DNA from 3 places in the Serratia sp. KH_031 genome. Region 2 is predicted to be linked to each of the others. Evidence: predicted binding sites of a transcription regulator. Region 2 holds the regulator's gene; each other region holds the start of a gene.
The links. The regulator CRP, encoded in region 2, controls carbon source genes, mostly activating them, when cyclic AMP is high. The targets are predictions, from matches to a motif close to ATGTGANNNNNNTCACAT.

Region 1 (10,675 bases), 1.3 Mb from region 2:
GGCTTGCCAGATGCGGTATTTCACTTCGACATCTTTTGGTACATAGACGACGAGTGGTAGGCGGCTGTTGTAGCGCTGCATCGCTTCGTCACCCAAATTAGCGGGGATGAATTTTGAAGTCTTTTTGTTATCTGGGCAGGCCATCATGGTCGAGGCCGGAGCGGAAAGTTTTTCCAGCACCAGATAGTTGTAGCCCCAGCCACTTAGGGTTTTGCTTTCCAGTTCACCGCCCATCATGTGACGATTGCAATCAACTTCTAGGGTTTTGCCAATCAACAGTTCCACTTTGTAGTTCTCTTCGTGTTCCTGTTTTGGTAGATAAATCACCTGACGAGTCATGTCCTTTTCCGCTTTTGGATAAGGCGCTACCTTTTCCAATGGCTGTTTGCTCAGATCAGAATTTTCAGTTGCTGTGGCCGCCATTGCATTGGCGGAAGTCGCCATTAAAACGCTAGTTAGCATTAAAGAAAGCTTTTTCATTTATCATCCTTATGATTTATCGACTAATCGGCGCGTACACTAGCATAACTCATAAGGTGTAATTATAGGTTAAATCCGAGTCCCGCTGGCTTTACATAACATTACAGCGCTAAGGTTTTCTTAAGACAAAATGATTACTGTCACGCGATTCAACGATATTGATGAGCAACCGCGTGAACCCATTCAACACCTCAAAACCTTCATTAAATCAAACCTCAACAACAGCGCCGATTCAGACTAATACCCTTTACTCCTTGCCGACATCCTTTTACCGTTGGCAAGTTTTTGGGTTGATTGTCAGTGGGTTACTGTTTCTCTGGTTATCACGTAATGAACAACTGGATTGGGCCATCAGTAATTATTGGTTCGATGCTGCTAGCCAACGTTTCCCTTGGCAGAACAATCAGTGGTTAGATTTGATCAATCACCGATTGCTGAAAATCTGCGTCATCAGCGGGGCTGTACTGGGGTTGTTCTATGGTATCTACCGCCGCAATTCACGCCTTATCGTTACCATGTTGTTGGTGGGGATAGGGCCATTGGTGGTCGGCATTCTGAAAGCAACCAGTGCACACTCCTGCCCGTGGGATTTATTGGAATATGGCGGTAAAGCAATATCTTACCCGCTGTTCGGCACCATTCCGGCTAATCCGGGACCAGGCCGTTGTTTTCCGGGCGGTCATGCCTCTAGTGGTTTTGCGGTGATGGCTTTGTTTTTCCTGTTTTATCCACAGCGCCCACGCTTGGCTTATTGGTGCTGGTTGGGTGGCATCGCACTCGGCATGTTGATGGGGTTTGGTCAAGTGATGCGCGGGGCACATTTTCTTTCTCATAACCTGTGGGCGGGCTGGTGGGTTTGGCTCAGTCAACTTGTGGTTTATTGGGGCGTTAGCGGCTATTTTTGCCGCAAAGTGAGGTAAAAGCGTGGAGTCATTGAATTACTTTTTATTTTCTTGGATTAATGCTACCCCGGCTTCTCCGGAGTGGCTGATCGATGTTGCCACTTTCATAGCTCGCGATCTGATTATGATCATACCATTGTTAATGGTCGGGTTGTGGCTTTGGGGACCGCAACATCAATTAGCCTCGCAACGTGTCTTGGTCGCTAAAACAACCATCGCTCTGTTGTTTGCCATGAGTGCAGCGGCAACGATCAGCACCTTGCTACCGCACCCGCGTCCATTTGTTGCCGGTGTGGGTTATACATTTTTAACCCATGCACCGGACAGTTCTTTTCCGAGTGATCACGGTACTGCCATCTTTACCTTTGCCATCGCTTTTCTCTGTTGGCACCGCGTATGGTCGGGAATATTGTTGATGGTAGTCGCCATCAGCATCGCTTGGTCACGCATTTACCTCGGCGTGCATTGGCCGCTGGACATGGTCGGTGGTTTCCTACTTGGCATCGTCGGCTGTTTGTTTGCTCAATTGGTATGGAATTTGTTTGGTGATGCGATCGCCGCAGGGTTAACGCGCCTATATCAATTCCTATTTGCCTTCCCCATCCGTAAAGGTTGGGTTAAAGAATAGTTTTCCTCTCGGGGTGTTATCACCCCGAACCTCATTAAATGTTATTTAAATAACATACAAAATCCTTTTTTGATCCTGCCAAAACATAGCCATACGCCACCACTCCGTTAATTACGCGAGTTTCAGCTAGAAATTAGATTTTTTGAATGTTATTATTATCACATTCAGTATCCTTTCTATGACTAAAACCTCACTCACTAAGGAATCAAGATGAGCAACGAGAACATTGATTACGCAAGCTATGTCGATCACACCCTGCTGGCTATGGATGCCACTGAAATGCAGATCGCCAAACTGTGCGAAGAAGCGCAACAACACAACTTCTATGCCGTTTGCGTGAATTCTGGTTATGTCCCTTTGGCAGCGCATCTGCTGCAGGAAAGCCAGGTGAAAGTCTGTTCAGTGATTGGTTTCCCACTGGGTGCAGGTTTGACCGTGAGCAAAGCCTTTGAAGCCAAAGCGGCGATCGCTGCTGGAGCGCAAGAGATCGATATGGTGATCAACGTCGGCTGGCTGAAAAGTGGCTTGTTGGAAGAAGTTAAAGCCGATATCGCCGCAGTACGTGAGATTTGCGCCGCGATCCCGTTGAAGGTAATATTGGAAACCTGCTTGCTCAGTGATGAACAAATCGTTCAGGTTTGTGAAATGTGTCGCGAGCTCGATGTCGCCTTCGTTAAAACTTCCACCGGTTTCAGCACTGGCGGTGCTCGCGAAGAGCACGTCAAATTGATGCGTAAAACTGTGGGTAGCGAAATGGGCGTGAAAGCGTCTGGCGCGGTGCGCGATCGTGCCACTGCCGAAACAATGATTAAAGCAGGGGCAACCCGCATCGGCACCAGTTCAGGCGTCGCTATCGTTTCCGGCGCTCAACCTGCTGCAGGCAGTTATTGACAGTCAACGCCCTTAGGCGTTAAAGCGGTAAGATAGTCAAATGCGGGGTAATACGTTGCTGAACGTATTACCCCGCATTGTTGTGTTTGGCATAATAAAATAAGCACGCTACTCTTTTTTAACTCTGAAACCAGTGGGAAGAACTGATGGAAACGCGGCGCGAAGAACGTATCAACCGATTAATCCAAGCGTTAAAGCGCTCTGATAAAATCCATTTAAAAGAAGCCTCCGCGCTGTTAGGCGTATCAGAGATGACCATCCGTCGCGATCTCAGTGCTGAACCCACGGCGGTCGTGTTATTGGGTGGCTACGTGGTGGCCGATCCACGTAGCAACGGCGTCACCCACTACTTTGTCTCCGATCAGAAAGCCAAACAAGTCGTAGAGAAACGTCGCATCGGCATGTTAGCGGCTCCGTTGGTCAACGCCAATGACACCGTATTCTTCGACTGTGGCACCACAACGCCAGCGATCATCGACGCCATTGATGACGAACTCCCCTTCACCGCAGTTTGTCATTCGCTCAACACCTTTTTAGCATTGCAAGACAAGCCCCAATGCAAGGTGATCTTGTGTGGCGGTGAGTTCAATCCGAATAACTACATCTTTAGTTCTCTCGGTCAGCGCAATGAGATTGACCACATCTGCCCGAATATTGCCTTTATCTCTGCCGCGGGCTTAAGTCTGCAACACGGGGCGACATGCTTTAACTTCGACGAGTTAGAAATGAAGCATCGAACGCTCGCCATGGCGCAACAAAAAATCCTGATTGCCGATCACAGCAAATTTGGCAAAACCAAACCCGCCTGCATTGGTTCACTGACCCTGTTTGATCGCGTGATTACTGACCGCCAACCAGATAAAGAATTCATCGAATACTTCAATAGCAACAACATTACCCTACGCTACTGAGTGGTCTTTCACTGCCGGACTTCCCGGCAGTGCTCATCTTCCCCCATTTTTCCGCAGTTAAATTTGAACAAATAGTGCGCAATTAAATTCATTATGGTTATGCCTGCGCATAAAGTTGAGTTAACGAAATGCAACAAATCGCTCTGCGACTATTTATTAATGAATTAAAAGTAACCTTATATAACTCGATGAGGTTTCTTCCCAGATGGATTTATATGATAAATAAAACTTGTCCGAACGGGGAATTAAATAACAAACTTTTAACCAAGGTGAATTAAAAATAACCAAATCGACAAATTTATATGATGAATAAGAACTGATTTATCTTTGCTTAAACTTAGGTTAATTAACCTACTAAATTACAAGGAGTTTCACTTAAAACCAAATGATAACAATAGGATAGATTGAATCACCACAAAAACAAAAGTGTGATCCGCGTCACCAAAAAGCCTTTCTACGGGTTTTTAGCTAGATCCTAACCTTCTCTTAAAATATATTGCTCGCCCTGCTGTCATTGATAGCGTTTTATCTGGTTATTATCTATTCATACCGGATAAAAAATGTGGGCTAATGGAAGAGGTTGCAGCACAAAATCTTACACAATCGTGCAACATACACACTAAAAAACACAAAAAAGGTGCATATACGCACACATCGTGCATTTGCGAGCAGGATCACGGTTGTTTCTGCTGTAAATCGTTATCTTGCCGCCAACAAAAATTGGGGGACAAAGATCTCCTGGCAGATACCACCACTTTTCACGCTTAAACAGGTGAAAGCTTTTTGGTTGATTATCAGGCAATAAATGCCAAAAGATAATTAGCTTAATGATTAACCAGGGGGAAAGTTATTTATCCCCGTGTGCAGCACCTGATTTTTACTGAGGGAATCATCTGAGATGACTTCTTCGGGTTTCAACCTAAGTTTTGTTTTTATTTTTTAATTATCGTGTTCACCTCGGAGATATTTATGGACACTACTCAAACCGGTACTATTGCCTCAACAGCGTCAGGCTCTTCTAGTACTTGGCGTAAAACCGACACCATGTGGATGTTGGGTCTGTATGGCACCGCAATCGGTGCAGGCGTGTTGTTCCTGCCAATCAACGCCGGTATCGGTGGTTTGATTCCTTTGATCATCATGGCGATTATCGCTTTCCCGATGACCTTCTTTGCGCACCGCGGCCTGTGCCGTTTCGTGTTGTCTGGTAAGAACCCAGGTGAAGACATTACTGAAGTTGTAGAAGAACACTTCGGTATCAGCGCCGGTAAATTGATTACCCTGCTGTACTTCTTTGCCATCTACCCAATTCTGTTGGTTTATAGTGTCGCTATCACCAACACCGTCGATAGCTTTATTACTCACCAGTTAGGTATGGCTTCACCACCGCGTGCCATTCTGTCGCTGATTTTGATCGTCGGCCTGATGGGTATCGTGCGTTTTGGTGAGCAAGCTATCGTGAAAACCATGAGTATCTTGGTATTCCCATTTGTTGCCACGTTAATGCTGCTGGCTCTGTATCTGATCCCTAACTGGACGACGGCCATCTTCGAGAACGTATCACTCTCTGGTTCAGGCGCTGGTATGGGTCGCGGTTTGATTATGACGCTGTGGCTGGCTATCCCAGTGATGGTGTTCTCTTTCAACCACTCTCCAATCATCTCCGCCTTTGCGGTTGCCAAGCGTGAAGAATACGGCCCAGATGCGGAGAAAAAATGTTCTCGCATTCTGGCTTACGCACACATCATGATGGTGCTGACCGTTATGTTCTTCGTGTTCAGCTGCGTACTGAGCCTGTCCCCAGCGGATCTGGCAGAAGCTAAAGCACAGAATATCTCAATCCTGTCTTACCTGGCAAACCACTTCAACAACCCGATGATCGAGTATATCGCTCCGGTTATCGCGTTTGTGGCTATCACCAAGTCCTTCCTGGGCCACTATCTGGGCGCTCGTGAAGGCTTCAATGGTCTGGTAAGCAAGTCAATGAAGAGCCGTGGTAAAACCATCAGCACTAACAAGCTGAACCGCATGACCGCTATCTTCATGCTGGTGACCACTTGGATTGTTGCTACGCTGAACCCAAGCATCTTGGGTATGATTGAAACCCTAGGTGGTCCAATCATCGCGATGCTGCTGTTCCTGATGCCGATGTACGCCATCCGTAAAGTTCCAGCCATGCGTAAATACAGCGGCCACATCAGCAACGTATTCGTTGTTGTGATGGGTCTGATTGCCATCACCGCTATCGTGTTCAGCCTGATCGGCTAATCACTTCAAGCCGGTGCTCCCCGCACCGGCTGCTTTTCCTGCATTCCCGCTGAATAACTCAAAGAGGCGCGCCCATGGTTAGCGTTTTCGACATTTTCAAAATCGGTATCGGCCCATCTAGCTCCCATACCGTCGGCCCAATGAAAGCCGGTAAACAATTCACCGATGATTTAATTACCAATAACGTGTTGGCAGACACCACCTGTGTGGTCGTTGATGTATATGGTTCGTTGTCTCTGACCGGGAAAGGCCACCACACCGACATCGCAGTAATTATGGGCTTGGCCGGTAATCTGCCACACAATGTAGATATTGATAGCATCCCCGGTTTTATCCGCGATGTAGAGCAACGTGGTCGTCTGTTGTTGGCAAACGGTCAACACGAAGTAGATTTCCCGCTGCAAACCAGCATGAACTTCCACAGCGGTAATCTGCCGCTACATGAAAACGGCATGAGCATCCGCGCCTTTGCCGGTGAGAAGTTGCTACACAGCAAAACTTATTATTCCATCGGCGGTGGTTTCATTGTTGATGAAGAGCACTTTGGCCAGCCTGATAGTAATGAAGTGCAGATCCCCTTCCCATTCAACTCCGCGCACGATTTGCAGCAGCATTGCAAAGAGGCTGGGCTGTCATTGTCTGGATTGGTAATGCAAAACGAGTTGGCACTGCGCAGCAAAGCCGAAATCGAAGCGCATTTCGCCGACGTGTGGCAAGTGATGAAAACCGGTATCGAACGCGGTATGAATACCGAAGGTTTACTGCCGGGGCCGATGAAGGTGCAACGTCGTGCTGCGGCACTGCGTCGTTTACTGGTGACCGGTGACAAGAACAACACCGATCCGATGAACGTCGTCGACTGGATCAACATGTTCGCCTTTGCCGTTAACGAAGAAAATGCCGCGGGTGGCCGCGTAGTAACGGCACCAACTAATGGCGCTTGCGGCATCATTCCTGCGGTCTTGGCGTATTACGACCAGTTTATCCGCCCGGTCAACGTTAACTCTTACAGCCGCTATTTCCTGGCTTCTGGTGTTATTGGCGCGCTGTATAAGATGAACGCATCAATCTCTGGTGCTGAAGTGGGCTGTCAGGGTGAAGTCGGCGTGGCATGTTCAATGGCGGCGGCAGGTCTGGCGGAACTCATGGGTGGCAGCCCTGCGCAGGTGTGCATCGCGGCAGAAATTGCGATGGAACACCATTTGGGTCTAACCTGCGATCCCCTCGCCGGACAGGTTCAGGTGCCTTGTATCGAACGTAACGCCATTTCAGCAGTAAAAGCAGTCAATGCCGCACGTATGGCGTTGCGCCGTACCAGCGAGCCTCGGGTTTGCTTAGATAAGGTGATCGAGACCATGTACGAGACAGGCAAAGACATGAATGCCAAATATCGCGAGACATCTCAGGGTGGATTGGCGATTAAAGTCGTGGCTTGTAACTGATAAAACTGCTTGTTACGGATAAGAACGAGGGCGCTTAATGCGCCCTCTGCTTTTTAGCTAAACCACTGATTGATTTTCATCATTAACATATCCCAGATACGACTCAAGAAGTTGCCCTCTTTCACTTCCTGCATCGCCACCAGCGGGACTTGTTGGATAGTTTTTCCATCAAGCTGGAAGTCGATAGTACCAACCACCTGATTCTTCGTCAGCGGCGCTTCCAGATTTGGTTGGTTCAGTTTGAAGCTGGCTTTCAGGTTCTTCATTTGCCCTTTCGGGATAGTGATCGCCGCGTCTTTTGCCACGCCAAGTGGCACTTCGCTTTCATCGCCGAACCAGACACGTTGCGTCACAAACGGTTTATCAGCCTTGATCGGTGTAGCCGTTTCAAAGAAGCGGAAACCCCAAGTCAGCAATTTTTCGCTTTCACTAAAACGCACACGGTCACTCGGTGCGCCTAATACCACCGAGATCAAACGCATCGGGCCATCAGTGGCTGAAGCCACCAAGTTATGCCCCGCGCCGCTGGTGAAACCGGTTTTAACCCCATCCACATTCAGGTTGCTGCTCCACAACAGACGGTTGCGGTTCACCTGACGGATTTTATTGAAGGTAAACTCTTTCTCTTTATGCAGCGCATATTCGTCCGGTACGTCGCGGATCAATGCCTGCCCCAACAGCGCCATATCACGTGCGGTGCTGTACTGCCCTTCCGCATCCAGACCATGCACCGTGAGGAAATGCGTGTTTTGCAAACCCAGTGACTTGGCATAGTTGTTCATCAAGCCGACGAACGAATCTTGGCTACCCGCCACATAATCTGCCAATGCAATACTGGCGTCGTTTCCAGACTGAATCACGATGCCTTTATTCAATTCTGAAACTGGCACCTGATCGCCCGGCTTGATAAACATCAGCGAAGAACCGCGCAAGATAGGGTTCCCCGTCGCCCAAGCGTCTTTGCCCACGGTGACCATGTCGGTCGGTTTGATTTTGCCCGCTTTGAGCGCTTGGCCAATCACATAGCTAGACATAATTTTGGTCAAGCTGGCAGGGTCAAGACGCGTATCCGGGTTGCCTTCTGCCAAGATCTTGCCGCTATTGTAATCCATCAACACGAAGGCTTTAGCATCTATCTGTGGCGCTACCGGTGCTTCGGCAGCATGAGTGGCAGGAACAACCATCAGCAACAACCCGATGCTAAAAGTCAGTTTTTTGAATGAAGTCGATAACTGTGTATTTATCATGTCGAAGTGTCCGTCCAACGCATTAAAATATGCCCCTAAATAGGAGTTTATACTCTAAATAATTCGAGTTGCATCGAGGCGGCAACGCAGCGAACCCCGATGAGCTTACGCCAGTAAGTGATTCGGGTGAGTGAGGAAAGCCAACAAAGATGCAGCTCGAAGTATGACGAGTATATTAGATTTCTCTTATTTTTACAGAAGTTAGCGTTAATTTTCAGCATCTTTACATAATCATACTATCTAGGTTCTGCAAACGTTCACCAAAATGCAGCGTAACTGTCATCAAAGTTTCTTATGCTCTGCGCGATTTCGCCAGATCCACTATCCTATATCCACCCTCTACTTAACCTGCCGGAGAAAACTGATGGATTTAGCCGTATTCGACCTGGACGAAACCTTGATTGATGATGACAGCGCTGGCCTGTGGATACGCTGGTTAATCTTGCAAGGCTTCGCTGCAGAAGATCTGGCAAAGCAGGAACAGTTATTGATGCAGTCCTACTATCAAGGCGGATTTCCTATGGAGGAGTACATGCGGGTGACGCTGGCTCCTTTAGAAGGATGCTACGTTGATACCGTCACCGCTTGGGTAATGCGTTATATCCAACGCGACATCCTACCCCGTGTCTACCCGGCGGCGCGTGAACGTCTGACTTGGCACCGCGAACGCGGCGATTACATTCTGGTCATCTCCGCCACTGGAGAGCACTTGGTCAAACCTATCGCCCAGCAACTTGGCGCTGATGACGCCTTAGCGATTGGCGTTGAAATCGAAGAAAATCGTTTTACCGGCCGTACCTATGGCGTAATGACGTTTCAGCAAGGCAAAGTGATCCGCCTACAACAGTGGTTAACCGCGCATCCCGAGCTCAAATTTGAAAATACTCACGGTTACAGCGACTCATTCAACGACAAACCGTTGTTGGAATATGTCGATAGCGCAACCGTGGTGAACCCCGATAGCAAGCTAGAAGCACTGGCGATTGAACAGGGTTGGGAAATCTGCCGCTGGGAACGTTGAAATAAGTAACAAAAAAGCGTAGGTATAGTGCGAATCCATTAACCTTCAATGAGGCGTTTATGCTGACTATTTGGGGTCGTACCAACTCTAACAACGTCAAGAAAGTGCTCTGGTGTGCTGCAGAACTGGATCTGAAATTTGACCATATCCTCGCAGGTGGAGCCTACGGCAAGGTGAATGAAGCCGAGTATCGCGCTCTGAACCCCAATGGTTTGGTGCCCTTATTAAAAGACGATGATTTTGTCTTGTGGGAATCCAACACCATCGTGCGTTATCTGGCAGCCAAGTTCGGTAAAGCGCCCTTCTATCCGCAAGATTTACAGGCACGCGCTAACGCCGAAAAATGGATGGATTGGAATACCTCCACCATCGTCGATTCTTTCCGTCCGGTATTTTGGGGTATGGTTCGCACTCAGCCCGACCTACGTGATATGCCGAAAATTGAAGCGGCGATTGCCGAGCTGGAAAAACATTTCGATATCGTCGAAGCCACACTGGCAAAACAGCCTTACCTTTCCGGTGAAGAGTTTGGTATAGGTGATATCCCGTTGGGTAGCTTTATCTACGCTTGGTTCGAAATGCCCATTACGCGTAAACCCCGTCCGCATATGGAACGTTGGTATCAGCAATTAAAAACCCGTCCGGCTTATCAAGCCACCATCATGTTGCCGTTAACCTAGATTTTCCGATACTGTCAACGCGCTCTCACTTCGAGGGCGTGTTATCTTTTTGCCATCGAATAAAAGGGAAGCGAAAAACATGGTTGTAAACAGTGTGGCATATAAGGCAGGCAAGCGGCTTGGCGATGTGACCATTGATGACATCAGTGAAGTGGTGAAACAGCCAGACGCCTTTGTCTGGCTGGGTTTATGGCAGCCAGAGCCA
Region 2 (10,675 bases):
CGATCTCTGGTTTCCACGCCTTTATCGGTTCTGGCACTACGCCGAAGCAGATCGACAAATGGAGCGATATCCTGCCCGTCGGGTTTGGTGCGATGCTGGCAGAATGCGTGGTTGGCGTGATGGCGTTGATCGCCGCAACCTCACTGCATCCTGCTGATTACTTTGCCATTAACTCTGCACCAGAAGTGTTCGCCACCTTGGGCATGGATGTGATCAACCTGCCGAAGCTGAGCCAGGAAATTGGTTTGGATCTGAGTGGTCGTACTGGTGGTGCCGTTACGCTGGCAGTAGGGATGGCGGATATCTTCACCCGTATTCCTTGGTTCAGCCATTTGGCTTCTTACTTCTTCCAGTTCGTGGTGATGTTCGAAGCGGTCTTTATCCTGACGGCGGTTGATTCTGGCACTCGCGTGGCGCGTTACCTGCTGCAAGACTTCATTGGTGACATCTGGGCTCCGCTGAAACGTACTGACTGGCTGCCGGGCGCCATTGGTTGCAGCATCGTCGCCTGCTTGCTGTGGGGTTATCTGCTGAACTCCGGTGATATCAACTCGGTATGGGCGTTGTTTGGGGTCTCTAACCAGTTGATGGCTTCTATCGGCCTGATTATCGGCGCGACCATCATCCTGCGTCTGGCGAAAAAACGCTGGTACGTGCTGACTTGTTTGGTGCCGTTGAGCTACCTGTATGTCACGGTAAATTACGCGGCCTACTGGATGGTGACCAATATTTACTACAACCCGGCGGCGAAAGGCTTCAACCTATTCAACGGCACTATTTCCATCATCATGGTGGTGCTGGGGGCGGTGATCCTGATTGCTGCTATCGGCCGCTGGATCAAACTGTGGCGTGGCGAGACCACTCCAATGCCGGATGAATTGGCAACGCAGAATTAGGTTTGTTCTGAAATCTCTTGGTTATAGGGCGCACAGGTTGCGCCCTTTTGCTTTCGTCGCATTTATGGCTTTAAATGTATCAAAGGCGTTTGCATTCAAAGGAAAAACAAATGAGTGAAGCACGGATCATTGCCAAAGCGATGAAAGACGGAAAACCGGTACAAGATCTGGTTCTTTTGCCCGCTTTGGCGAACCGCCACGGCCTCATCACTGGCGCAACGGGAACCGGGAAAACTGTCACGTTGCAAAAAATGGCGGAGCAGTTCTCGCGTATTGGCGTACCGGTATTTTTGGCCGATGTGAAGGGCGATCTGTCCGGCATTGGTGCTGAAGCGGTGCCTTCTGAAAAATTACAGACGCGGCTGACGAACATTGGCGTCACCGACTGGCAGCCACAATCGTGCACCATTATTCCGTGGGATATTTTCGGCGAGAAAGGCCATCCGATCCGCGCCACGGTTTCTGACCTTGGACCGCTGCTGTTGGGGCGTTTGCTGGATCTGAATGAAGTGCAAAGCGGCGTGCTGCAACTGGTATTCAAAATCGCCGACGATAACGGCCTGCTGCTGCTGGACATGAAAGATCTACGAGCGATGGTGCAGTTTGTCGGCGACAACGCTAAACAGTTCCAAACCCAGTACGGCAATATCTCTTCGGCATCAGTCGGTGCTATCCAGCGTGGGTTGCTGACATTGGAAGAACAGGGGGCTAATCAGTTCTTTGGCGAGCCGATGTTGGACATCAACGATCTGATGAAAACCGACAGCAACGGGCACGGCATCATCAACCTGCTGGCGGCGGACAAATTGATCCAACAGCCAAAATTGTACTCCATATTCCTGTTGTGGCTACTGGCGGAGTTGTTTGAGCAGCTGCCAGAAGTGGGCGATCCGGAACAACCGAAACTGGTGTTCTTCTTTGATGAAGCGCATTTGTTGTTTAACGACGCGCCAGCGGCTCTATTGACGAAGATCGAACAGGTGGTGCGCTTGATTCGTTCGAAAGGCATCGGTATCTACTTTGTGACCCAAAACCCGTTGGATATTCCTGACAGCGTGTTGGGGCAGTTGGGTAACCGCGTACAACACGCGCTACGTGCCTTTACGCCACGCGATCAGAAAGCGGTGAAATCGGCGGCGCAAACCCTACGTGCCAATCCTGATTTTAATGCAGAAACGGCTATTACCGAGTTGGGTGTGGGTGAAGCGTTGGTGTCGTTCCTCGATGAAAAAGGTCGCCCCAACATTGTCGAGCGTGCCATGGTCATCGCGCCAGAATCGAAAATGGGCATGTTGGGTGCGGATGGCTTGAACAGCGCAATCAACAAATCACCGTTGTATGGGCGCTACGAAGATATGGTGGATCGCGAGTCGGCCTATGAGAAACTTTCCTCAGAAGGTTTCGCCACCGCAGGGCAACAGCAAACGGGGCAACCAGAGCAGAAAACGGCTCAGACTCAAACTCAGAACGATGGCGGTCTGATGGGCGGTCTGAACGAGATCCTGTTTGGCTCCACGGGGCCACGCGGCGGTAAACGCGATGGGATCGTCCAGACCGCAGCCAAGAGCATGGCGCGTGACTTGGGGCGTCAGATCCTACGCGGGGTTTTGGGCTCGATTATGGGCGGTCGGAAAAAGTAAGCTGAAATTATCTTCAGCAGCAGTAAACTAACGCGGTATTTTTTCTGTTGGATGCCTACATGCTGTTGCTGATCGATAACTACGACTCCTTTACTTACAACCTTTATCAGTACTTCTGCGAATTAGGTGCCGAAGTGCTGGTAAAGCGTAATGATGAACTGCAACTGGCTGATATTGAACGGCTGGCTCCGCAACACCTAGTTATTTCTCCCGGCCCCTGTACGCCGAATGAGGCGGGTATTTCTTTAGACGCCATTCGTCATTTCGCGGGTAAGTTACCGATCCTCGGCGTATGCCTTGGGCATCAGGCGTTAGGGCAAGCGTTTGGCGCTGATGTGGTGCGCGCCCGTGAAGTGATGCATGGCAAGACTTCCGCTATTCGCCATCTTAACCAAGGCGTGTTTACTGGCTTAAATAATCCGTTAACCGTCACCCGTTATCACTCATTGGTACTGGATGCGACGACCTTGCCGGACTGTTTTGACGTCACCGCTTGGAGCGAGCGCGATGGAGTCCGTGATGAGATCATGGGCATCCGTCATAAAGCGTTGTCGCTGGAAGGTGTGCAGTTCCACCCGGAAAGTATTCTCAGCGAACAAGGCCATCAATTGCTGGATAATTTCCTTAAAAGTTAAACTGTTAGGATTTTTTTGCCGTTGACGATGATTTAGGTTTGCCCTTGAGTGGTTTTTTATGCATATTTTGTGATTATATTTTCACTCAATGGCAACATGAAAACTAACACATGCTTAGGGATGCTTAATAATGACGGAAAAAAATGCAGTAAGTCGCAGCACCTTCGATAAGGTGATCCTGCCTGTTTATGCACCCGCTCAGTTTGTTCCGGTCAAAGGCAAAGGTAGCCGTGTCTGGGATCAGCAAGGCAAAGAATACATCGATTTCTCCGGGGGGATTGCGGTAACCGCCTTGGGGCATTGCCATCCGGCGCTAGTGGCTGCGCTGCACAAGCAGGGCGAAACGTTGTGGCATACCAGCAATGTGTTTACCAATGAACCCGCGCTACGTTTGGCAACCAAACTGATTAACGCCACTTTTGCCGATCGGGTGTTCTTTGCCAACTCTGGTGCAGAAGCTAACGAAGCGGCATTCAAACTGGCTCGTCACTACGCCATTACCCGTCACAGCCCATACAAAACCAAAATCATCGCTTTCAATAATGCGTTCCACGGTCGCACGCTGTTTACCGTTTCAGTCGGTGGTCAGCCGAAATATTCCGATGGCTTTGGCCCGAAACCGGCAGACATTGTGCATGTACCGTTCAACGATTTAGCGGCAGTGAAAGCAGTGATCGACGATCACACCTGCGCAGTGGTGATGGAGCCGATCCAAGGTGAGGGCGGTATTACGCCAGTTGAGGCGGAATTCCTACAAGGGGTGCGCAAACTGTGCGACAAACACAAAGCGCTGCTGGTATTTGATGAAGTGCAAAGCGGCATGGGGCGCAGCGGTAAGCTATTCGCCTACATGCACTACGGCGTCACGCCAGACATCCTGACCACCGCCAAAGCGCTGGGCGGCGGTTTCCCGGTTAGCGCCATGTTGACCACCGAAGAAATTGCCTCGGTGATGCAGGTGGGCACACACGGCACCACTTACGGCGGCAACCCGTTGGCCTGTGCGGTGGCGGAAGCGGCACTGGATGTGATCAATACGCCAGAAGTGTTGAGCGGCATCGAGCAACGGCACCGCTTGTATGTGCAGGCATTGCAGAAGATCGGCGAGAAATACGCTATTTTCACCGCTATTCGCGGCATGGGGTTGCTGATTGGTGCCGAGTTAACGGCAGAATATCATGGGCGCGCACGTGATTTCCTGACTGCGGCGGCGGCGCGTGGGTTGATGATCCTTAATGCAGGGCCGAACGTGATCCGTTTTGCCCCTTCGCTGGTGGTAGAAATTGAAGACATCGAACAGGGCATGGAATTGTTTGAACAAGCGGTGCAGGACGTAATTAACGCCTGAATTACTGTTCACCGAGTTTACGTTTCAACCAGATGCCGTGATGTGGGCGTTGCCGCCAAGCCAAGGACGAAATGGTGTGCATCACGCTGAGGTGAGACAGGATGCGCCGTAAATGGCGCTCCATCTCGGTGACGGGCATATCTGGGTGCAGATCTGGAGTTTCCATCATGCTGCTGCCACCGCTTGGTCCATCGTATTCCAAACGTTGCTGACAACTTTGCAGCGCGATTTCACAGCGCTGCAAATATTCTTCTGCCAGTTTGGGCGTCAGCATATAGTGCTCACGCGCCAGAATCGTCATCGCGTTCAAATGCTCGACAATAAACTGACTGTGAGTGATCCATAATCGCATATCTGCCAGATAGTTCGATTCGAACCCCGGTTCCTGCATTGCCTGATTCAACGAAGTAAACAACGCGTTATGTGCCTGATTAACCTGCATACGGGCATAGGCCAACTCGGTAGGGTCTGGTTCCTGTTTTTCCAACATCAAACGCAGCGCCGTCTGATCGTTCTCCAGCGCCTGATGGGCGTTTTTACGCAGCAAGCCACTTTGCCACTGCGGCCACAGCCAGATTGATCCGCCGAACACCAACACGCAGCCGGTCAGGGTATCGATCAGCCTCGGCACCAGGAAATCTTTCCCGTTAAGCGCCAGTAGTTGCAGGGTGTAAACCGCCGTGACGGTAAAGCCAATCACCGCCAAGCCGTAGTTTTTGCGCAGTATCAGATAGGCCGCCAAGGTAATCACCAACATCACGCCCAGCGTGGCGGTTTCCGGCATATGTAATTGCAGCAAACCCGCGGCAATCACTAATCCAATCAACGTACCTAGCGCACGGTGCTGGATACGCACCCGCGTGGCGTTATAGCCATTTTGGCTTACTAACATGATGGTCAACAATATCCAGTAAGGTTTGGGCAGGTTGAAAAAAATCCCCAAACTACTTCCCGCCGCCAATATCACGCCTAAGCGAGCGGCATTACGTAACGCGTTGGATTTGAATGACAGATAGCTAACTAGCGCCGGCCAGAATGGCAGACGTGATTGCCTGATCATTAGATTGCGGCGATACAGCGGATACTGGGTGCGCAGCAGGCGAGCAATGCGGCTGAAATGGTAATAGCAGAACTTACCGACCGGGTTATCGGCGTGTTGCAATGCCACTTTTTCCAGCGCCGCCAGTTCATTGGTCATGCTAAAACGCTGCGAGTGGTGATGGTAAAGAATGTCGTTGGCGACTACGCGCAAACGAGCGGCGATCACCTGCGCATTACGGCGGATGATGGCTTCGGCCTGACTCTGTGCCACCAGTTTTTGTACTTCTTCCGGCAAATGCAGGCTGACGGTGATGTGTTCTTGCAAATCGAGTGCGACTTGGAATGCGCGTTGCAGGCGTTTTTGCTCCATGTTGTTGGCATGGGGCAGGAAATTAAGTTGTTGATACAGCAGGCTGATAATGTCCATCACCTGTTGCTGACGTTGCAGCAATGGCGGCAGTGCGGTTTCTGGGTCAGTGTGCTGGGTCAGCAATGAATATTTAGCTTCCAAGTAATCTGCCAGTTGGCGATACAGCAAACTGAGTGACTCGCGCATCGGCTGCTCTTTCCACAGCTTGAACCAGAACCAAGTGAACAAGCCATACCAAGCGGTGCCGACGATATACAACAACGGCGCATGCCAGATCGGTACCGTACCGGCCATGCTGAGAGAGAAAATAGCGGCCACCATCGCAGCCGGTAGCATGCGAGCGTGGAGCGGACTGATTTCCCCGGTAACGCCGAGCAGTAATGCCAAACCGAGAACTAACCAAGGTAACGGGACGTGCCACAGTAGAGCCTGTTGTAACAGTAAGCTACTGAAGGCGAACAACAAACCGCCGACGATCAGGCGTTTGAAAAAGCGTTTATGGGGAGTATCTAAACCCGCGATATTGCAGCAGGCGGGAACCAAAGAAAACATCAGGCCGAGTTGCAGTGAGCCAATCAGCAGGCCGAATGCGACAGGCAGGCAAAGCACCAGCGTTTGTCGCAGTGCGTAATTCACTTCCGGGTGATAAATCAGCCGCCGCCACATGATGTTTTACCGATAAAAAAATGGCGCGAATTGATTATCGCGCCATTTTTTCTGGGATTAACGAGTACCGTATACCACGATGGTTTTGCCGTGTGCGGAGATCAGATTTTGATCTTCCAGCATTTTCAATATACGGCCAACGGTTTCGCGGGAGCAGCCGACGATCTGACCAATTTCCTGACGGGTGATTTTAATCTGCATACCGTCTGGGTGGGTCATGGCATCAGGTTGCTTCGCCAAGTTCAGTAGGGTTTGCGCGATACGTCCAGTCACGTCGAGGAAAGCGAGGTTGCCCACTTTTTCGGAAGTCACTTGCAGACGGTCTGCCATCTGCGCAGACAGGCGCATCAAAATGTCCGGGTTTACCTGAATCAGTTGGCGGAATTTTTTATAAGAAATTTCAGCCACTTCACAGGCAGTTTTTGCCCGAACCCAAGCACTGCGCTCCTGGCCTTCTTCAAATAATCCAAGCTCGCCGATGAAGTCCCCCTGATTGAGGTAGGACAAAATCATCTCTTTACCTTCTTCATCTTTGATCAGCACCGCTACGGAGCCTTTCACGATGTAGTAAAGCGTTTCGGCCTTTTCACCTTGGTGAATCAGCGTACTCTTGGATGGATATTTGTGGATATGGCAATGAGACAGGAACCATTCGAGAGTCGGGTCTGTTTGCGGTTTGCCGAGAACCATTCGCTGTTATCCTCTGTTGTAATCTATCTGTATCGCTGGGATCAGAGTTCCCTGTCAAACAAGCTGAAGCCGGGTGTGAGATAATGGGCTATCAGAAAGTTTTGAGGTGTTCGATAAAAATACGCCGTCGCCCTAGCATATTAACTTGCTACCGGAGCTGCAAGCTACATTCTGTTAACATAACGATATCAGGACTTTTCTATAGACTGCCCCGAAACCCATGTTCCAGAAAGTGTTATTTCGGCTCTGTTTGTAGCACAGAGTGAGGCAAGTGTCTTGTGTTGTCTCGCTTCAGCATGATTAGTGTCAGGTTCCGTTGCCAGTTTCACGGTGAAAGCGTAGTCTGACATTCAGAAATTAACCGGAGTAACCATTATGTATGCAAGAGTTAAGTGGATAGAAGATTTGACATTTTTGGGTGAATCCGCGTCTGGTCATCAGGTTTTGATGGATGGCAATGCGGGTGAAAAAGCGCCAAGCCCAATGGAGATGGTATTGATGGCTGTTGGGGGATGCAGCGCTATCGATGTGGTCTCTATCCTGCAAAAAGGACGCAATGACGTGCGTGATTGTGAGGTAAAACTCACCTCTGAGCGCCGTGAAGAAGTTCCGCGTACTTTTACCCATATCAACTTGCATTTTATTGTTACCGGTAAAGAACTTAGCGATAAGGCTGTTGAACGTGCGGTCGATCTTTCTGCTGAGAAATATTGCTCAGTGGCGCTGATGCTGGGTAAAGCCGCAAAAGTGACCCACAGCTTTGAAATTCAGCTCGTCGAATAACCTTACCAAGCATAGCGTTGGCACAGCCGACGCAGCAGATCGAGAAATCGCCGCGCCGTAATGGTTAGCGGCGATTTTTGCGAATACAGCACGCAATACTGCGCTGGCGGCAAACTGGTGATCGGCAATGTGACCAGACGATGCTCTAGACCAAAAGGTGCCTGCATCGCACGCGCGACAATGGTGAGGTAATCGGCGTTCAACACTAGACTCAACCCGCTAACGACCGAATCTGAACGAATGGGTGCCATATCGAGCTGTTGATAAAAGGTGCCGAGCTCAGATTGCAGATACTGGTAGTAGCCCATATCCGTTTCCGGTAACAGCCATTTGGCCGAGCGGAGTTCATCTAGCGAGGTAGCTTTCGCAAGTGGGTGGCTGTGGCGAGCGATAATACCGAATGAGGCATTGAACAGCGGTTCACACACCAATTCCTCCAGCGGTAGTTCGGGGCTGACGCTACCGACGACAAAATCCAGCTTTCCTTCACGTAACGCAGGTAACAAGGTAGAAAGTTGAGCTTCTCGGATCACCAGACTGGCTTGTGGAAACTGAGATCTGAAAGCTTCTGTGAGCTCCGGTAGCACAGTCAGTGCTAATAGCGAAGACAGCCCCAGCGCCACCGTACCCTGACCATGTTGTTCTATTTGCTCAATTTCTTCTGCCGCTCTTTGTAACTCTTCCAGAATAAACTGCATTCGCTGAGCAAAAGCGCGCCCGGTTTCCGTCAGCGTCATGCCCTGATTACTGCGCATAATCAACTGGGTATCGAGTGCTAACTCCAGTTCGCGCAAGCTACGGCTCACCGCCGGTTGTGATTGTTGTAAAGCCCGTGCTGCGCCGCGAATACTGCCGCTGCGAATGATTTGTTGAAACACTTTCAATTGCTGGATCTTGGGCAAATAACGCACGTCTTCCCCCCTATAACTAAAAAGCATCACTCAATAGATAATTGCATCTTATGCCGTTGGTATAAAGGCGATATTTTCATCATTCCTGCATAACGTATTGTTATTAAAAACATAAAGTGACGAAGATCACATTATCCACTGTTGTCGGCAAGGAGGCTGTTTGTCGGCGTGATAACTCAAAGGAATACTGGTCATGAACCCACGTTCGTTGATGATTTTTTTACTATTTACCGGGTATGTCATTGTTTATATAGACAAGACAGTGATGGGGTTTGCTCTGCTACCGATTGAGCGAGAATTCAATTTGCAGGCGGAACAACTGGGTTATATCACCGGTATGTTTTTCCTCGCTTATTCACTGTTCCAGATCCCTGCGGGTTGGCTGAATGACCGTTTTGGCTTCAAGAAGGTGTTGTGCAGCTCGCTATTGATGCTCGGCGGCTTTGCTTTGTGCTTTGGTATGTTGGGCTTTAGTTTGGGGCTGTTGGTGGTATTCCGCTTTCTTTCTGGTATTGGTCATTCCGGTTATCCCAGTTCCTGCGCTAAAGCGGTAGTGGCTAATTTTCCCTTGGAACAACGTACTTTTGCGCAGTCGATACTGCTTTCTTCCGCGGGTTTGGCGATGACGGCAGGGCCGTTAGTCGCCGTTTACTGTCTGGATCATATTGGCTGGCGCGGTTCCTTCTCTGCATTAGGTTTGCTGGCGTTTGTGGTTGCCGCCTGCATTCTGTTTCTGGTGCCTAACCCACCCCAAGCGGCCAAAACCCAACCAGGTACCGTGGGCGCCAGCTATCGTGCGTTACTCAAGAATCCGACAGTGATCCTGCTGTTCGTGGCGATTTTCTGCATCAACATTCCGTCCTACGGCCTGATGGCTTGGCTGCCCAAGTTTTTGGTACAGCAACGGGGCATGGAAATGGGCGTCTCCAGTTTGGTGGTCGCCGCTGGGGGATTAGGGATTTGGATCTCTTCGCTCGGCACCGGCTGGTTGGTCGGGCGCTATATGCAAGGACGTGAACCTATCGTTATCTGCATCTGCTCGTTGCTGAGCGCCTTGTGTATCTGGCTGGTTTACACCTCTTCGACTGCCGTAGCTGCTGGGCTGCTGCTGTTCTTGGGGTATATCTTCCTGATGGCTGCGTTTGTCACGGTGTTTACATTACCGATGAAGCGTATTCCCACGGAAATCATGGGTGCGGCGATGGGGATTATTAATACCGGCGGCACCTTGGGCGGCTTTGTGGCACCGATAGCGATGGGGTATCTGATTACGGTCAGTCAGGGTTACATGACGACGTTTGTTTTCCTGGCTAGCGCCATGGTGGTGGCTGGGTTGGTTATTTTGCCGTTGGTGAATAAGTCACACCAACCGGCGTTGAACGAGGGAAGTTTATGATGAATATTGACGCGCAAATTACTGCAGTGAAAGACGATGTATTACGTTGGCGCCGCCACTTGCATGCGAATCCTGAGTTGTCGTTTCAGGAAGCCAAAACCGCCGATTACATTGCCGAACAACTGGCTGGATTTGAGGGGTTGACGATACGCCGCCCGACACCGAATAGCGTGGTGGCTGAACTGGTCGGTGCGCAGCCGGGGCCATGCTACGCGTTACGGGCGGATATGGATGCATTGCCGATTCAGGAAGAAAGCGATGAACCCTTCTGCTCGACTCATCCGGGGGTGATGCACGCG
Region 3 (10,675 bases), 350 kb from region 2:
GGCGTTAACCGAGGTTTGCTGGAGAATGTTGAACAAGTTGTTAACGGTGAAGAAGTTCGGGCTCATTGAAGAAACCACCGCGATCAACACCAGCAGCGCAATCAGCGATTTCTGCTCTAACAGCCACTCTTTACTGAACCAGCGCTTGGCTGCGATAGTTTGGGAACTCATATCTGATTACTCCTGCGTTACGCCGTATTGCTTGCCAACGGCCGCAGCCATCAACACTTCTTGGGTAGCCTGCTCAATGGGGAACTCGCCGCTCAGATGACCTTCATGCATAACCAAAATGCGGTCGCTCATACCCAAGACTTCTGGCATTTCCGACGACACCAAAATAATGCTTAGCCCTTCCTGCTTGAACTGGTTGATTAACTGATAGATTTCTTTTTTTGCCCCAACGTCGACACCACGAGTGGGTTCATCAAGGATCAACACTTTGGGTCGTGTCATCAAACCGCGGGCAATCGCCACTTTCTGTTGATTCCCCCCCGACAGCAAACCAATCGGTTGCTCCATCGACGGCGTTTTGATGTTAAACAGACGGATAAAATCACCGACGGCTTGTTGTTCGTCGCCATGTTTCAGGCTACCGCCTGCGCGGCTGAAGTAGCGTAGCGCGGTCAGCGACATGTTTTCCTTCACTGACATACCTAACACCAAGCCATCACGCTTACGGTCTTCGGAGATATAAACGATGCCATTCGCCAAACCATCTTGCGGGGAATGCGTCACCACTTCGTGACCATCAAGGTTTACCGTGCCACTTTTACGTGGCGCAGCACCGTAGAGGATCTTCATCAACTCAGTACGCCCAGCGCCCATCAACCCAGCAACGCCGAGAATTTCGCCACGATAGAGCGTAAAACTGACATCGTTTACACCGGGGCCGGAAACGTGGCTGACTTCCAGACGCTTTTCGCCGCGCGGTTGGTTAAGCCGCGGGTATTGCTCTTCCAGTTTGCGGCCAACCATCATTTCAATCAGCGTATCTTCCTGCAATTCACTGACCGGGCGTTCGGCGATGAACTGACCGTCGCGGAATACTGTTACGTCGTCGCAGATTTCAAAGATCTCTTTCAAACGGTGAGATATATAAACAATCCCACGGCCTTCGGCTTTCAGTTCGTTGATGACTTTGAATAAAGACGCGGTTTCAGTGTCGGTCAACGCATCGGTTGGCTCATCCATGATGATGACTTTGGACTCAAAACTAAGCACTTTGGCGATTTCCACCATTTGCTGATCGCCAATCGACAATTCACCCACCAACCGATGACTGCTATAACGCAAATTCAGTCGAGCGAGTAGTTTGTCGGCTTCGGCATACATACGTTTCCAATCGATACGCCCGAAACCGTTAACAAATTCACGGCCTAGGAAGATGTTTTCCGCAATCGTCAGTTGGGGGATCAGGTTCAATTCCTGATGGATAATCCCGATGCCCGCTTCCTGCGAATCCTTTGGCCCGTTGAACACCACCTCTTTACCGAGAAAATGCTGACTCCCCGCGTCTTTACTGTAGATGCCGGTCAGCACTTTCATCATGGTGGATTTTCCCGCGCCATTTTCCCCCACCAGCGCCATCACCTTACCGGGATAAACACTCAGGGCAGCGCCAGAAAGCGCCTTCACGCCGGGAAAGGCTTTATCAATCCCTTTCAGTTGCAGTAAAGGTTGCATAAATGCCTCAGAAAGTTACGCCAGCGCAGAGGATCACATTCGCATAGGGTGAACATTCCCCACTGCGGATCACGGCTCGGCTGTGCTCAGTTTGTACTTTGAATTCGTTGTGGCTGACATAACGCACACTGATAGTGTTGCCCTGAAGTTGGCCAAGCTGTGCAAATTGAACCAACAAGTGATCGTGGAGCTGCGGATTATTTTTCACTATTTCTTCCGCCAGAATGGCACTCTCGACCTGCATTTCCTGCGTTACCACATCGAATACCTGTAAAAACGTCGGTACGCCTTGGGTCAGCGCCAAATCGATACGCGGCGTTTGCACCGGGATCGGCAAGCCTGCATCGCCAATAGTGATTTGATCGGTATGTCCAAGACGAGAGACCACCGCAGAAATTTCAGAATTGAGTAGTACGCCTTTTTTCATCTTTATCACTCCACCAGCGAAACGTTTCGCTCACTAAGGAGTGTAAAAAAACGCCACTGGAAGGCAACCATCACATCGCGAAAATGTGATCGCCATCGAAACGTTTCGATGCGTTTTTATAAACGGCGTAAATAATAAGGGCCCAACCTATGTTGAGCCCTTATCGTGGGGAAGTGTTAAATCTCGACCTGGGTTCCTAGTTCGATCACCCGGTTCGGCGGGATCTCAAACTGATCCGGCGCTCTCAGGGCATTACGGCTCAATGCCATAAATAACTTGCCGCGCAGGTACAGATACCAAGGGCGTTTAGTCAGGATCAGTGACTCATGCGACATGAAGAATGAAGTTTCCATCATGCGGCACGGCAGCCCTTCCAATCCGCAGCGGTGGAAGACTTCCTCCACGTTCGGCGTTTCCCGCCAACCATAGCTCGCCACCACGCGCCAGAAGGTTGGCGATAATTGCTCAATAGTGACACGGCGAACGTTGTGGACGTATGGCGCATCTTCAGTACGCAACGTCAGTAATACCACCCGCTCATGCAGCACTTTGTTGTGCTTCAGGTTATGCAGCAAAGCAAAGGGGATCACGTTAGTGACACGCGACATAAACACGGCGGTTCCCGGCACACGAACCGGCGGTGATTTCTCTAGTGAAGCAATCATCGCTTCAAGAGAATTTCCGTGCTCATGCATACGGCGCAGCAAACGGAAACGTTCGCTTTTCCACGTGGTCATGATGATGAACATCACCAAGCCCAGCGTCAGTGGCAACCAACCACCAGAGAACAATTTCGTGGCATTCGCAGCGAACAACGGCACATCAAAGCACAGCAGAACCGCCAAGATGGCAACCACAAAGACGCGTTTCCAATGCCAATTATTAATCGCTACCGAGGCAATCAAAATGGTGGTCAACACCATGGTGCCGGTAACGGCAATGCCGTAAGCCGCCGCCAAATTACTGGAGTGTTCAAAGCTGAGGATTACTAACACCACAGAGATATACAGCACCCAGTTAACCACCGGGATATAAATCTGGCCGGATTCCATTTCTGAAGTATGGATAATTCGCATCGGTGACAGATAACCCAAACGTACCGCCTGACGAGTCAGAGAGAATACGCCGGAAATCACCGCTTGCGAGGCGATAACTGTCGCCAATGTCGCCAGAATCAACAAAGGGATCAACGCCCAATCGGGTGCCAACAGGAAGAACGGGTTCTTGATCGCTTCTGGGTTTTTCAGCAGCAACGCGCCTTGACCAAAATAGTTCAGCACCAGAGAAGGCAGCACCACGGTAAACCAAGCCAGACGGATCGGGAATTTACCAAAGTGCCCCATATCGGCATACAGCGCTTCCACCCCGGTAATCGACAGCACCACCGCACCCAAGGCAAAGAAGGAAACCTTCTTATATTCCAGGAAGAAATTCAGCGCCCATTTCGGGTTCAATGCCTGCAAGACTTCCGGGTTAGCCATGATGCTACGAGCACCCAACACCGCCAAGGTGAGAAACCACACCAACATCACGGGTGCGAACAGCTTACCCACGCTGCCTGTACCGTGCTTTTGAATCACAAACAGCAGCGTCAGAACCAAAATGGAGAGAGGAACGATATAGGGATCGAGCGACGGGGCGGCAATTTCCAACCCTTCCATCGCCGACATCACCGAAATAGCCGGGGTGATCACCACTTCGCCATAGAAAAAGCTACCGCCAATCAGGCCGAGGATCACCAGTACCGCCGTCGTTCGCGCCGAAGTATTGCGCCCGGCCAAAGACATCAGCGTCAATATCCCGCCTTCACCGGCGTTATCGGCACGCATCACATAAGTGAGATATTTCAGCGAAACAATGACAACCAACATCCAGAAGATCAGTGACAGAAAACCAAACACCACATCTGGACGGACATCGAAACCATAATGACCGGAAAAACATTCGCGCAAGGTATAAAGGGGGCTGGTGCCAATATCACCATAAACCACCCCAATCGCTGCTAAGGTCACTGCCGAAAGGGATTGCTTGTGTTCTGAGCTCATAATTCGTTTCTTTTACTAGACCATCCATTAGCCAACTTGCCGCGTCAGGCTAGAGATTTGGGCTTTAAGATCCGTTACGCCCTCTAAAAGCCGCACAGTATGCACGATTTACACAACTTGCCTACTCTTTAATATGTCTTTGAAAAAAACCAAAGTGTGAATAATTATTAATTTTGATAATAGAAAAATTCTACTAATCAACAAGCTATCCTTTTAAAAATAATGGTGGTTTATCACTCGTTTCTTCACCAAGATAGGAAAGACCTGCGCAGATAAGCGCTATGATTTCAGGTAGTTTGTACGCAATATAATAACTCACTTGGCCTTGCCATTCTGACTTTAACTCGCGGATGACACGATAACGACTATGGCTTCTTCATCACTTTTGGCAGAACGAATTTCCCGCCTCAGCAGTGCGCTGGAGAGCGGTCTTTATGAGAGGCAGGAAGCCATTCGCCTGTGTTTACTCGCAGCCTTGAGCGGCGAAAGCGTTTTCCTGCTCGGCCCACCGGGGATAGCGAAAAGCCTCATCGCCCGCCGCCTGAAATACGCCTTCCGCAATGCTCGCTCATTCGAATACCTAATGACCCGTTTCTCTACACCAGAAGAAGTCTTTGGCCCCTTGTCAATTCAGGCGCTAAAAGATGAAGGTCGTTATCAACGTCTTACCGCCGGATATCTACCCGAAGCCGAAATCGTGTTTCTGGATGAGATCTGGAAAGCCGGCCCGGCCATCCTTAATACCTTGCTGACAGCTATCAACGAGCGGCGCTTTCGTAACGGTAATAGTGAAGAACCTATCCCATTACGTTTACTGGTTACCGCCTCCAACGAACTGCCTGATGCCGACAGCAGTCTGGAAGCCTTGTATGACCGTATGCTCATTCGCCTGTGGTTGGATAAAGTACAGGACAAACAAAACTTCCGCTCGTTGCTGGTCAACCGGCAGAGCGAAAGTGAAAACCCGGTATCTGAGGCGCTAAGCATCAGCGATGAAGAGTTTATTCAATGGCAGCCACAGATAGATAAGGTCAAACTGCCCGAAAACTGTTTTGAGTTGATTTACCTGCTGCGTCAACGTCTGGATGCACTGGAGCAAGCACCCTATGTTTCCGACCGCCGTTGGAAAAAAGCCCTGCGTTTACTACAAGCCTGCGCCTTTTTTAGTGGGCGAGAGACTATCGCCCCGATCGATCTGATGCTGCTGAAAGATTGCTTATGGCATGACTTGGGTTCACTGAAACTACTGCAACAACAAATCGATCAGTTACTGGCTGAACAGGCTTATCAGCAACAAAGCCTATTAATTCAGCTGCAACAAATCCACACCCGTTGGATGCAACATCAGCAACAGCAGAGTGATCGCCAGGCCATCAGCTTGGTGAAAAAAGGCGGTATGTTCAGCCGCAAACCGCAATATGCATTGGCGGAGCCACTCGCGGGTACAACGTTGACACTGTTACTGCAAAAACCACTGCAATTGCATGATATTCAGGTCAATCATCTCAGCATTGAAAACAGTGCGCTGGAAAACTGGCTGCAAAAAGGTGGCGATATCCGTGCCAAACTGAACGGCATCGGTTTTGCCCAGCAGATCTTCCTAGAAGTGGATGATCAATCACATCTGACGGTGTTGGACGTCAGTCGCCAACCTTCTCTATTAGCCTTGCCGGGTAAACAAACCGGTGGCACTCCGCAGGCGTTCCTGGACGAAATGGAAGCCCTGTCGCAGAAACTGGCGGAACAACGGCGCTTATTTAGCCAACATCAACCTTGCCTGTTTACTCCCGCTACCGGTCTGGCAAAAATTGAAGCCAGCCTGTTGCAAGCGGCAGAGCAGATCAAACAACAACTCCAACAGATGCGCGGCCAGTAGCCATGATCAGTTTGGAAACGCTAGATCTGCTGCTCTCGATCGCCGAAGGTGAATTGATCGAGGAAATGATCGTCGGCATGTTGGCAGCTCCGCAGTTAACGGTGTTTTTCAATAAGTTTCCAGCCATACGGCGGGCGCTCGAGCGCGATCTGCCTCGTTGGAAGTTACAACTGAAAGAACGTATTCACCAAGCGATGGTTCCACCCGCACTGGCGCAAGAGTTTTATCGCTACCAGCAGTGTCAGTTAGAGAATAATGCCCAGTTTTTTCATAATCTGAATGACACTCTGGAAGTGTTGCGTCAGTTGGTTTCACCGTTTTACGAACAGGCGCGCCAGTTAGTCGATGCCGCAGATTTACCTAATCATCCGCTTGATGACAGTTTCCAAACGCTGTTTTTACAACGTTGGCGTATCAGCCTAACGTTGCAAGCCACCATGATGCACCACCAGCTTTTAGAACAAGAACGCGAGCAGTTGATGGCTGAGTTACAAGAGCGGCTAGCACTAAGCGGAGCGTTAGAACCGGTGTTATCGGAAAATGATACTGCTGCCGGCCGTCTATGGGACATGAGTAAAGGCCAGTTGCAGCGTGGCGATTACCAGCGGCTGGTGGAATATGGCGATTTTCTGCAAAGCCAACCCGAATTGAAGAAATTGGCGCAGCAACTGGGGCGTAGTTATGAAGCCAAAGCGGTTCCGCAGCAGGATGCTCAGCTAGAGCCTTTCCGCGTGATGATTCAAGTCCCCGCAACGTTACCAGAAGAAGTCAGTGGAATTCACCAAAGCGATGACATTCTGCGCTTATTACCTGCTGAACTGGCAGCCATTGGTGTGGAAGAACTGGAATTAGAGTTTTATCGCCGCTTATTGGAAAAACGCTTGCTGACTTACCGCTTGCAAGGTGATGCCTGGCAGGAACAGATTGTGATGCGTCCGGTAACCCATCAGCAACAGGATCAACAACCGCGCGGGCCGTTTATCGTCTGTGTGGATACTTCCGGCTCCATGGGCGGCTTCAATGAACAATGTGCCAAAGCCTTTTGTCTAGCACTGCTACGCATTGCTCTCGCTGATAACCGGCGTTGTTACATCATGCTATTTGCCAGCCAAATTGTGCACTACGAGCTCACCGCCGCTAGCGGCTTAGAGCAGGCAGTACGCTTTCTCGGCCAGCACTTCCGTGGGGGTACCGATCTGGCGGCCTGTTTAAGTGCAACAGTGGATAAAATGGCAGACAGTGGTTGGCACGACGCCGACGCGGTGATTATTTCTGACTTTATCGCTCAGCGTTTACCGGATGACGTCATAAAGAAGGTGAAACAGCAGCAACAAAGCCACCTGCAACGTTTTCATGCGGTGGCGATGTCTGCTTATGGTAAACCCGGCATTATGCGCATTTTCGATCATATCTGGCGCTTTGATACCGGGTTAAAAAGCCGCTTAATGCGTCGTTGGTAGCGCTAGATCACAACAGGCCGTCAACCGTTTCACGTAATTGCGGTGACCACACACCACACTGTACTTGGCCGATGTGTGACAGTTGCAATAACAGCATCACCAAACGCGATTGACCAATGCCACCACCGATGGTTTGTGGCATTTCACCTTTCAACAATGACTGATGCCATTCCAACTGCAAACGTTCTTCATCTTTGGTCAATGCCAATTGATGTTTCAGCGCTGCCGCATCCACACGGATGCCCATCGAGGAAAGCTCAAACGCATCTTGCAGTACCGGGTTCCACACCACGATATCGCCGTTCAACCCAGCCAAACCTTCAGCTCCCGGCGTCGTCCAGTCATCATAATCTGGCGCACGCACATCGTGTGATTGGCCGTGTGACAACTTGCCACCGATACCAATCAGGAATACGGCTCCCAGCTCTTTGGCGATCGCACGTTCACGACCTTTCGCATCCAACTCTGGATAACGTTGCAACAAGGTTTCACTGTGAACGAAATGGATCTGTTCTGGCAGGAACGGCGTCAGGCCATATTCGCGGCTGACCAACGCTTCGGTTTCCTTGATAGCGGCATAAATACTGCGAACAGTATCTTGCAGGTAATCCTGATGACGCTCGCCGTCGCCCATCACGCGTTCCCAGTCCCATTGATCAACGTAAACCGAGTGGATCGCCGTCAAACGATCTTCATCCGGACGCAGCGCTTTCATATGGGTATATAACCCTTCGCCTGCACTGAAATCGTTGCTGCCCAAGGTTTTACGTTTCCATTTAGCCAGCGAATGCACCACTTCGAAAGTTGCATCCGGTAAGGATTTCACTTTTACTTGTACCGCTTTCTCGCTGCCAGAAAGGTTGTCCTGAGTGCCATCGCCCAAACGACTCAGGATCGGAGCCTGAACTTCAATCAAACCAAGCTGTTGCTCCAACTGGCGGGAGAAGAAGGATTTAACCAAACTGATTTGTTGTTGTTTTTGAATAAATTGTTTTTTCATTGCCGTTACTCTCTAAAATCTGTCCTGTTGCTGTTGATTAAGCAACAGAGTAGTACCACAATTCAATATCCATCAATCAATATTGCCTTTTCACTTTTAATCGTTCATTTTTAAGCGGTGATAATTCAATAATCGTCAATCAATGGGGGATAAAATGGCAGAAATTTATCAGATCGATAATCTCGATCGCGGCATCTTGAACGCCTTAATGGCAAATGCACGTACCGCTTACGCTGAATTAGCCAAAACCTTTGGCGTCAGCCCCGGTACCATTCACGTACGAGTAGAAAAGATGAAGCAGGCCGGCATTATTATTGGTGCGAGGGTCGATGTGAGCCCTAAACAGCTGGGCTACGACGTCTGCTGCTTTATTGGCATCATATTAAAGAGTGCCAAAGACTATCCTTCTGCACTGAAGAAATTGGAAAGCTTGGAAGAGGTTGTCGAGGCCTACTACACCACCGGCCACTACAGCGTATTCATCAAAGTCATGTGTCGCTCTATTGATGCCTTGCAACAGGTACTTATCAACAAGATCCAAACAATCGATGAGATCCAGTCCACCGAAACCCTGATCTCGTTGCAGAACCCCATCATGCGTACCATTAAGCCGTAAACACTATTTATAATCCCCCTATTGTCCACAGGTAGATCCCAGCCAATTCACAGCGTACAATGCAACCTCTTTGCAAGAATTGGTGGGATCTTTCATTCATGGCAGACATTACTCTGATCACCGGTAGCACGTTGGGTAGCGCTGAATATGTGGCTGAACATCTGGCAGAAAAGCTAGAAGAAGCTGGCTTCACAACTGAAATGCTGCACGGCCCTGAATTGGATGAACTGAATCTATCCGGCCGCTGGTTGATTGTAACTTCAACCCACGGTGCTGGCGATCCTCCCGATAATCTGCAACCTTTATTAGAACAAATAGCAGAACAGAACCCTGATTTATCCCAGGTTCAGTTTGGTGCTGTCGGTTTGGGTAGTTCTGAATACGATACCTTCTGTGGTGCGATCCAAAAATTTGATGATCGTTTAGTGAGTCTTGGTGCTAAAAGGATCGGTGATCGCATCGAGATCGACGTGACCCAACATGAAATTCCAGAGGATCCAGCGGAAGAATGGATCAAAGAATGGATTAATTTACTCTAATTCGTTCAAAGAATGTGCGAACGAATGTGTATAACTCTGGTTAAAAGCAGCGTAAAAGCGGTAGTTATCCCAATAACAACTCCTGTACGCTTTTCAGGCTGTGCATAACTAGCTATTTAGATCCCAGCTTATAAGCGCTAGGATCACCGATCATTCACAGCAAACGATCCTCTATAATCCGCTGATCTTCATAATGAATAAGTGCTTATCCACAGAGGATCGCGATCCTAATAACAGATCTAATAAAGAGATCTTTAAATAAAAAAGATCTTCTTTTAATTAACGACGATCCTCACCGCTTGGTCGATCGTCTAAACTTGAGTAGAATCCCCACCCCAGGACAAATAACGATCGTCCGCAAAGGTTTTCGAGGTGCTGTTCCATGTTTTATCCAGACCAATTTGACGTCATCATCATCGGTGGTGGCCATGCAGGGACTGAAGCCGCTATGGCTGCAGCACGCATGGGACGTCAGACTTTATTACTGACACACAATATCGATACGCTGGGACAAATGTCTTGTAACCCGGCGATTGGCGGTATTGGTAAAGGACATTTGGTCAAGGAAATCGACGCACTCGGTGGCCTAATGGCAACGGCAATCGACCATGCGGGCATTCAGTTTAGGATACTAAACGCGAGCAAAGGTCCTGCAGTACGGGCAACTCGAGCTCAAGCCGATCGTGTTCTGTATCGTCAAGCTGTAAGAACGGCTCTCGAAAACCAGCCAAACCTGATGATTTTCCAACAAGCGGTAGAAGATCTTATCGTGGAAAACGATCGAGTCGTGGGGGCTGTGACCCAAATGGGTCTGAAATTCCGTGCCAAATCGGTGGTACTGACAGTCGGGACTTTCCTAGACGGCAAGATCCACATCGGGTTGGAAAACTACAGCGGGGGCCGCGCTGGCGATCCGCCATCGATCTCATTGTCACGTCGTCTACGTGAATTACCGTTGCGCGTTAATCGCTTAAAAACGGGTACCCCACCACGTATCGACGCCAGAACCATTGATTTTAGCGTATTAGC

Region 1: the regulator CRP is predicted to act here: its motif matches at 2,157-2,174, upstream of deoC (deoxyribose-phosphate aldolase).
Region 3: the regulator CRP is predicted to act here: its motif matches at 2,194-2,211, upstream of rbsD (D-ribose pyranase).

Annotation. Positions count from the first base shown of each region.
Region 1 covers NZ_CM174496.1:3,145,949-3,156,623, forward strand. The annotation lists gene eco (serine protease inhibitor ecotin) at 1-480, opposite strand, end outside; gene AC3ISQ_RS14235 (phosphatase PAP2 family protein) at 642-1,400, shown strand; gene ybjG (undecaprenyl-diphosphate phosphatase) at 1,405-2,010, shown strand; gene deoC (deoxyribose-phosphate aldolase) at 2,221-2,901, shown strand; gene deoR (DNA-binding transcriptional repressor DeoR) at 3,048-3,812, shown strand; gene AC3ISQ_RS14255 (HAAAP family serine/threonine permease) at 4,782-6,080, shown strand; gene AC3ISQ_RS14260 (L-serine ammonia-lyase) at 6,155-7,522, shown strand; gene AC3ISQ_RS14265 (serine hydrolase) at 7,576-8,769, opposite strand; gene AC3ISQ_RS14270 (HAD family hydrolase) at 9,134-9,790, shown strand; gene AC3ISQ_RS14275 (glutathione S-transferase family protein) at 9,850-10,470, shown strand; gene AC3ISQ_RS14280 (magnesium and cobalt transport protein CorA) at 10,550-10,675, shown strand, end outside.
Region 2 covers NZ_CM174496.1:4,431,376-4,442,050, reverse strand. The annotation lists gene AC3ISQ_RS20150 (carbon starvation CstA family protein) at 1-896, shown strand, start outside; gene AC3ISQ_RS20145 (helicase HerA-like domain-containing protein) at 1,007-2,536, shown strand; gene AC3ISQ_RS20140 (aminodeoxychorismate synthase component II) at 2,596-3,171, shown strand; gene argD (bifunctional acetylornithine/succinyldiaminopimelate transaminase) at 3,302-4,519, shown strand; gene AC3ISQ_RS20130 (YccS/YhfK family putative transporter) at 4,521-6,596, opposite strand; gene crp (cAMP-activated global transcriptional regulator CRP) at 6,654-7,286, opposite strand; gene AC3ISQ_RS20120 (OsmC family protein) at 7,662-8,069, shown strand; gene AC3ISQ_RS20115 (LysR substrate-binding domain-containing protein) at 8,072-8,980, opposite strand; gene AC3ISQ_RS20110 (MFS transporter) at 9,174-10,376, shown strand; gene AC3ISQ_RS20105 (amidohydrolase) at 10,373-10,675, shown strand, end outside.
Region 3 covers NZ_CM174496.1:4,777,686-4,788,360, forward strand. The annotation lists gene rbsC (ribose ABC transporter permease) at 1-171, opposite strand, end outside; gene rbsA (ribose ABC transporter ATP-binding protein RbsA) at 178-1,683, opposite strand; gene rbsD (D-ribose pyranase) at 1,691-2,110, opposite strand; gene kup (low affinity potassium transporter Kup) at 2,287-4,155, opposite strand; gene ravA (ATPase RavA) at 4,523-6,031, shown strand; gene viaA (ATPase RavA stimulator ViaA) at 6,034-7,491, shown strand; gene asnA (aspartate--ammonia ligase) at 7,499-8,491, opposite strand; gene asnC (transcriptional regulator AsnC) at 8,646-9,107, shown strand; gene mioC (FMN-binding protein MioC) at 9,206-9,646, shown strand; gene mnmG (tRNA uridine-5-carboxymethylaminomethyl(34) synthesis enzyme MnmG) at 10,029-10,675, shown strand, end outside.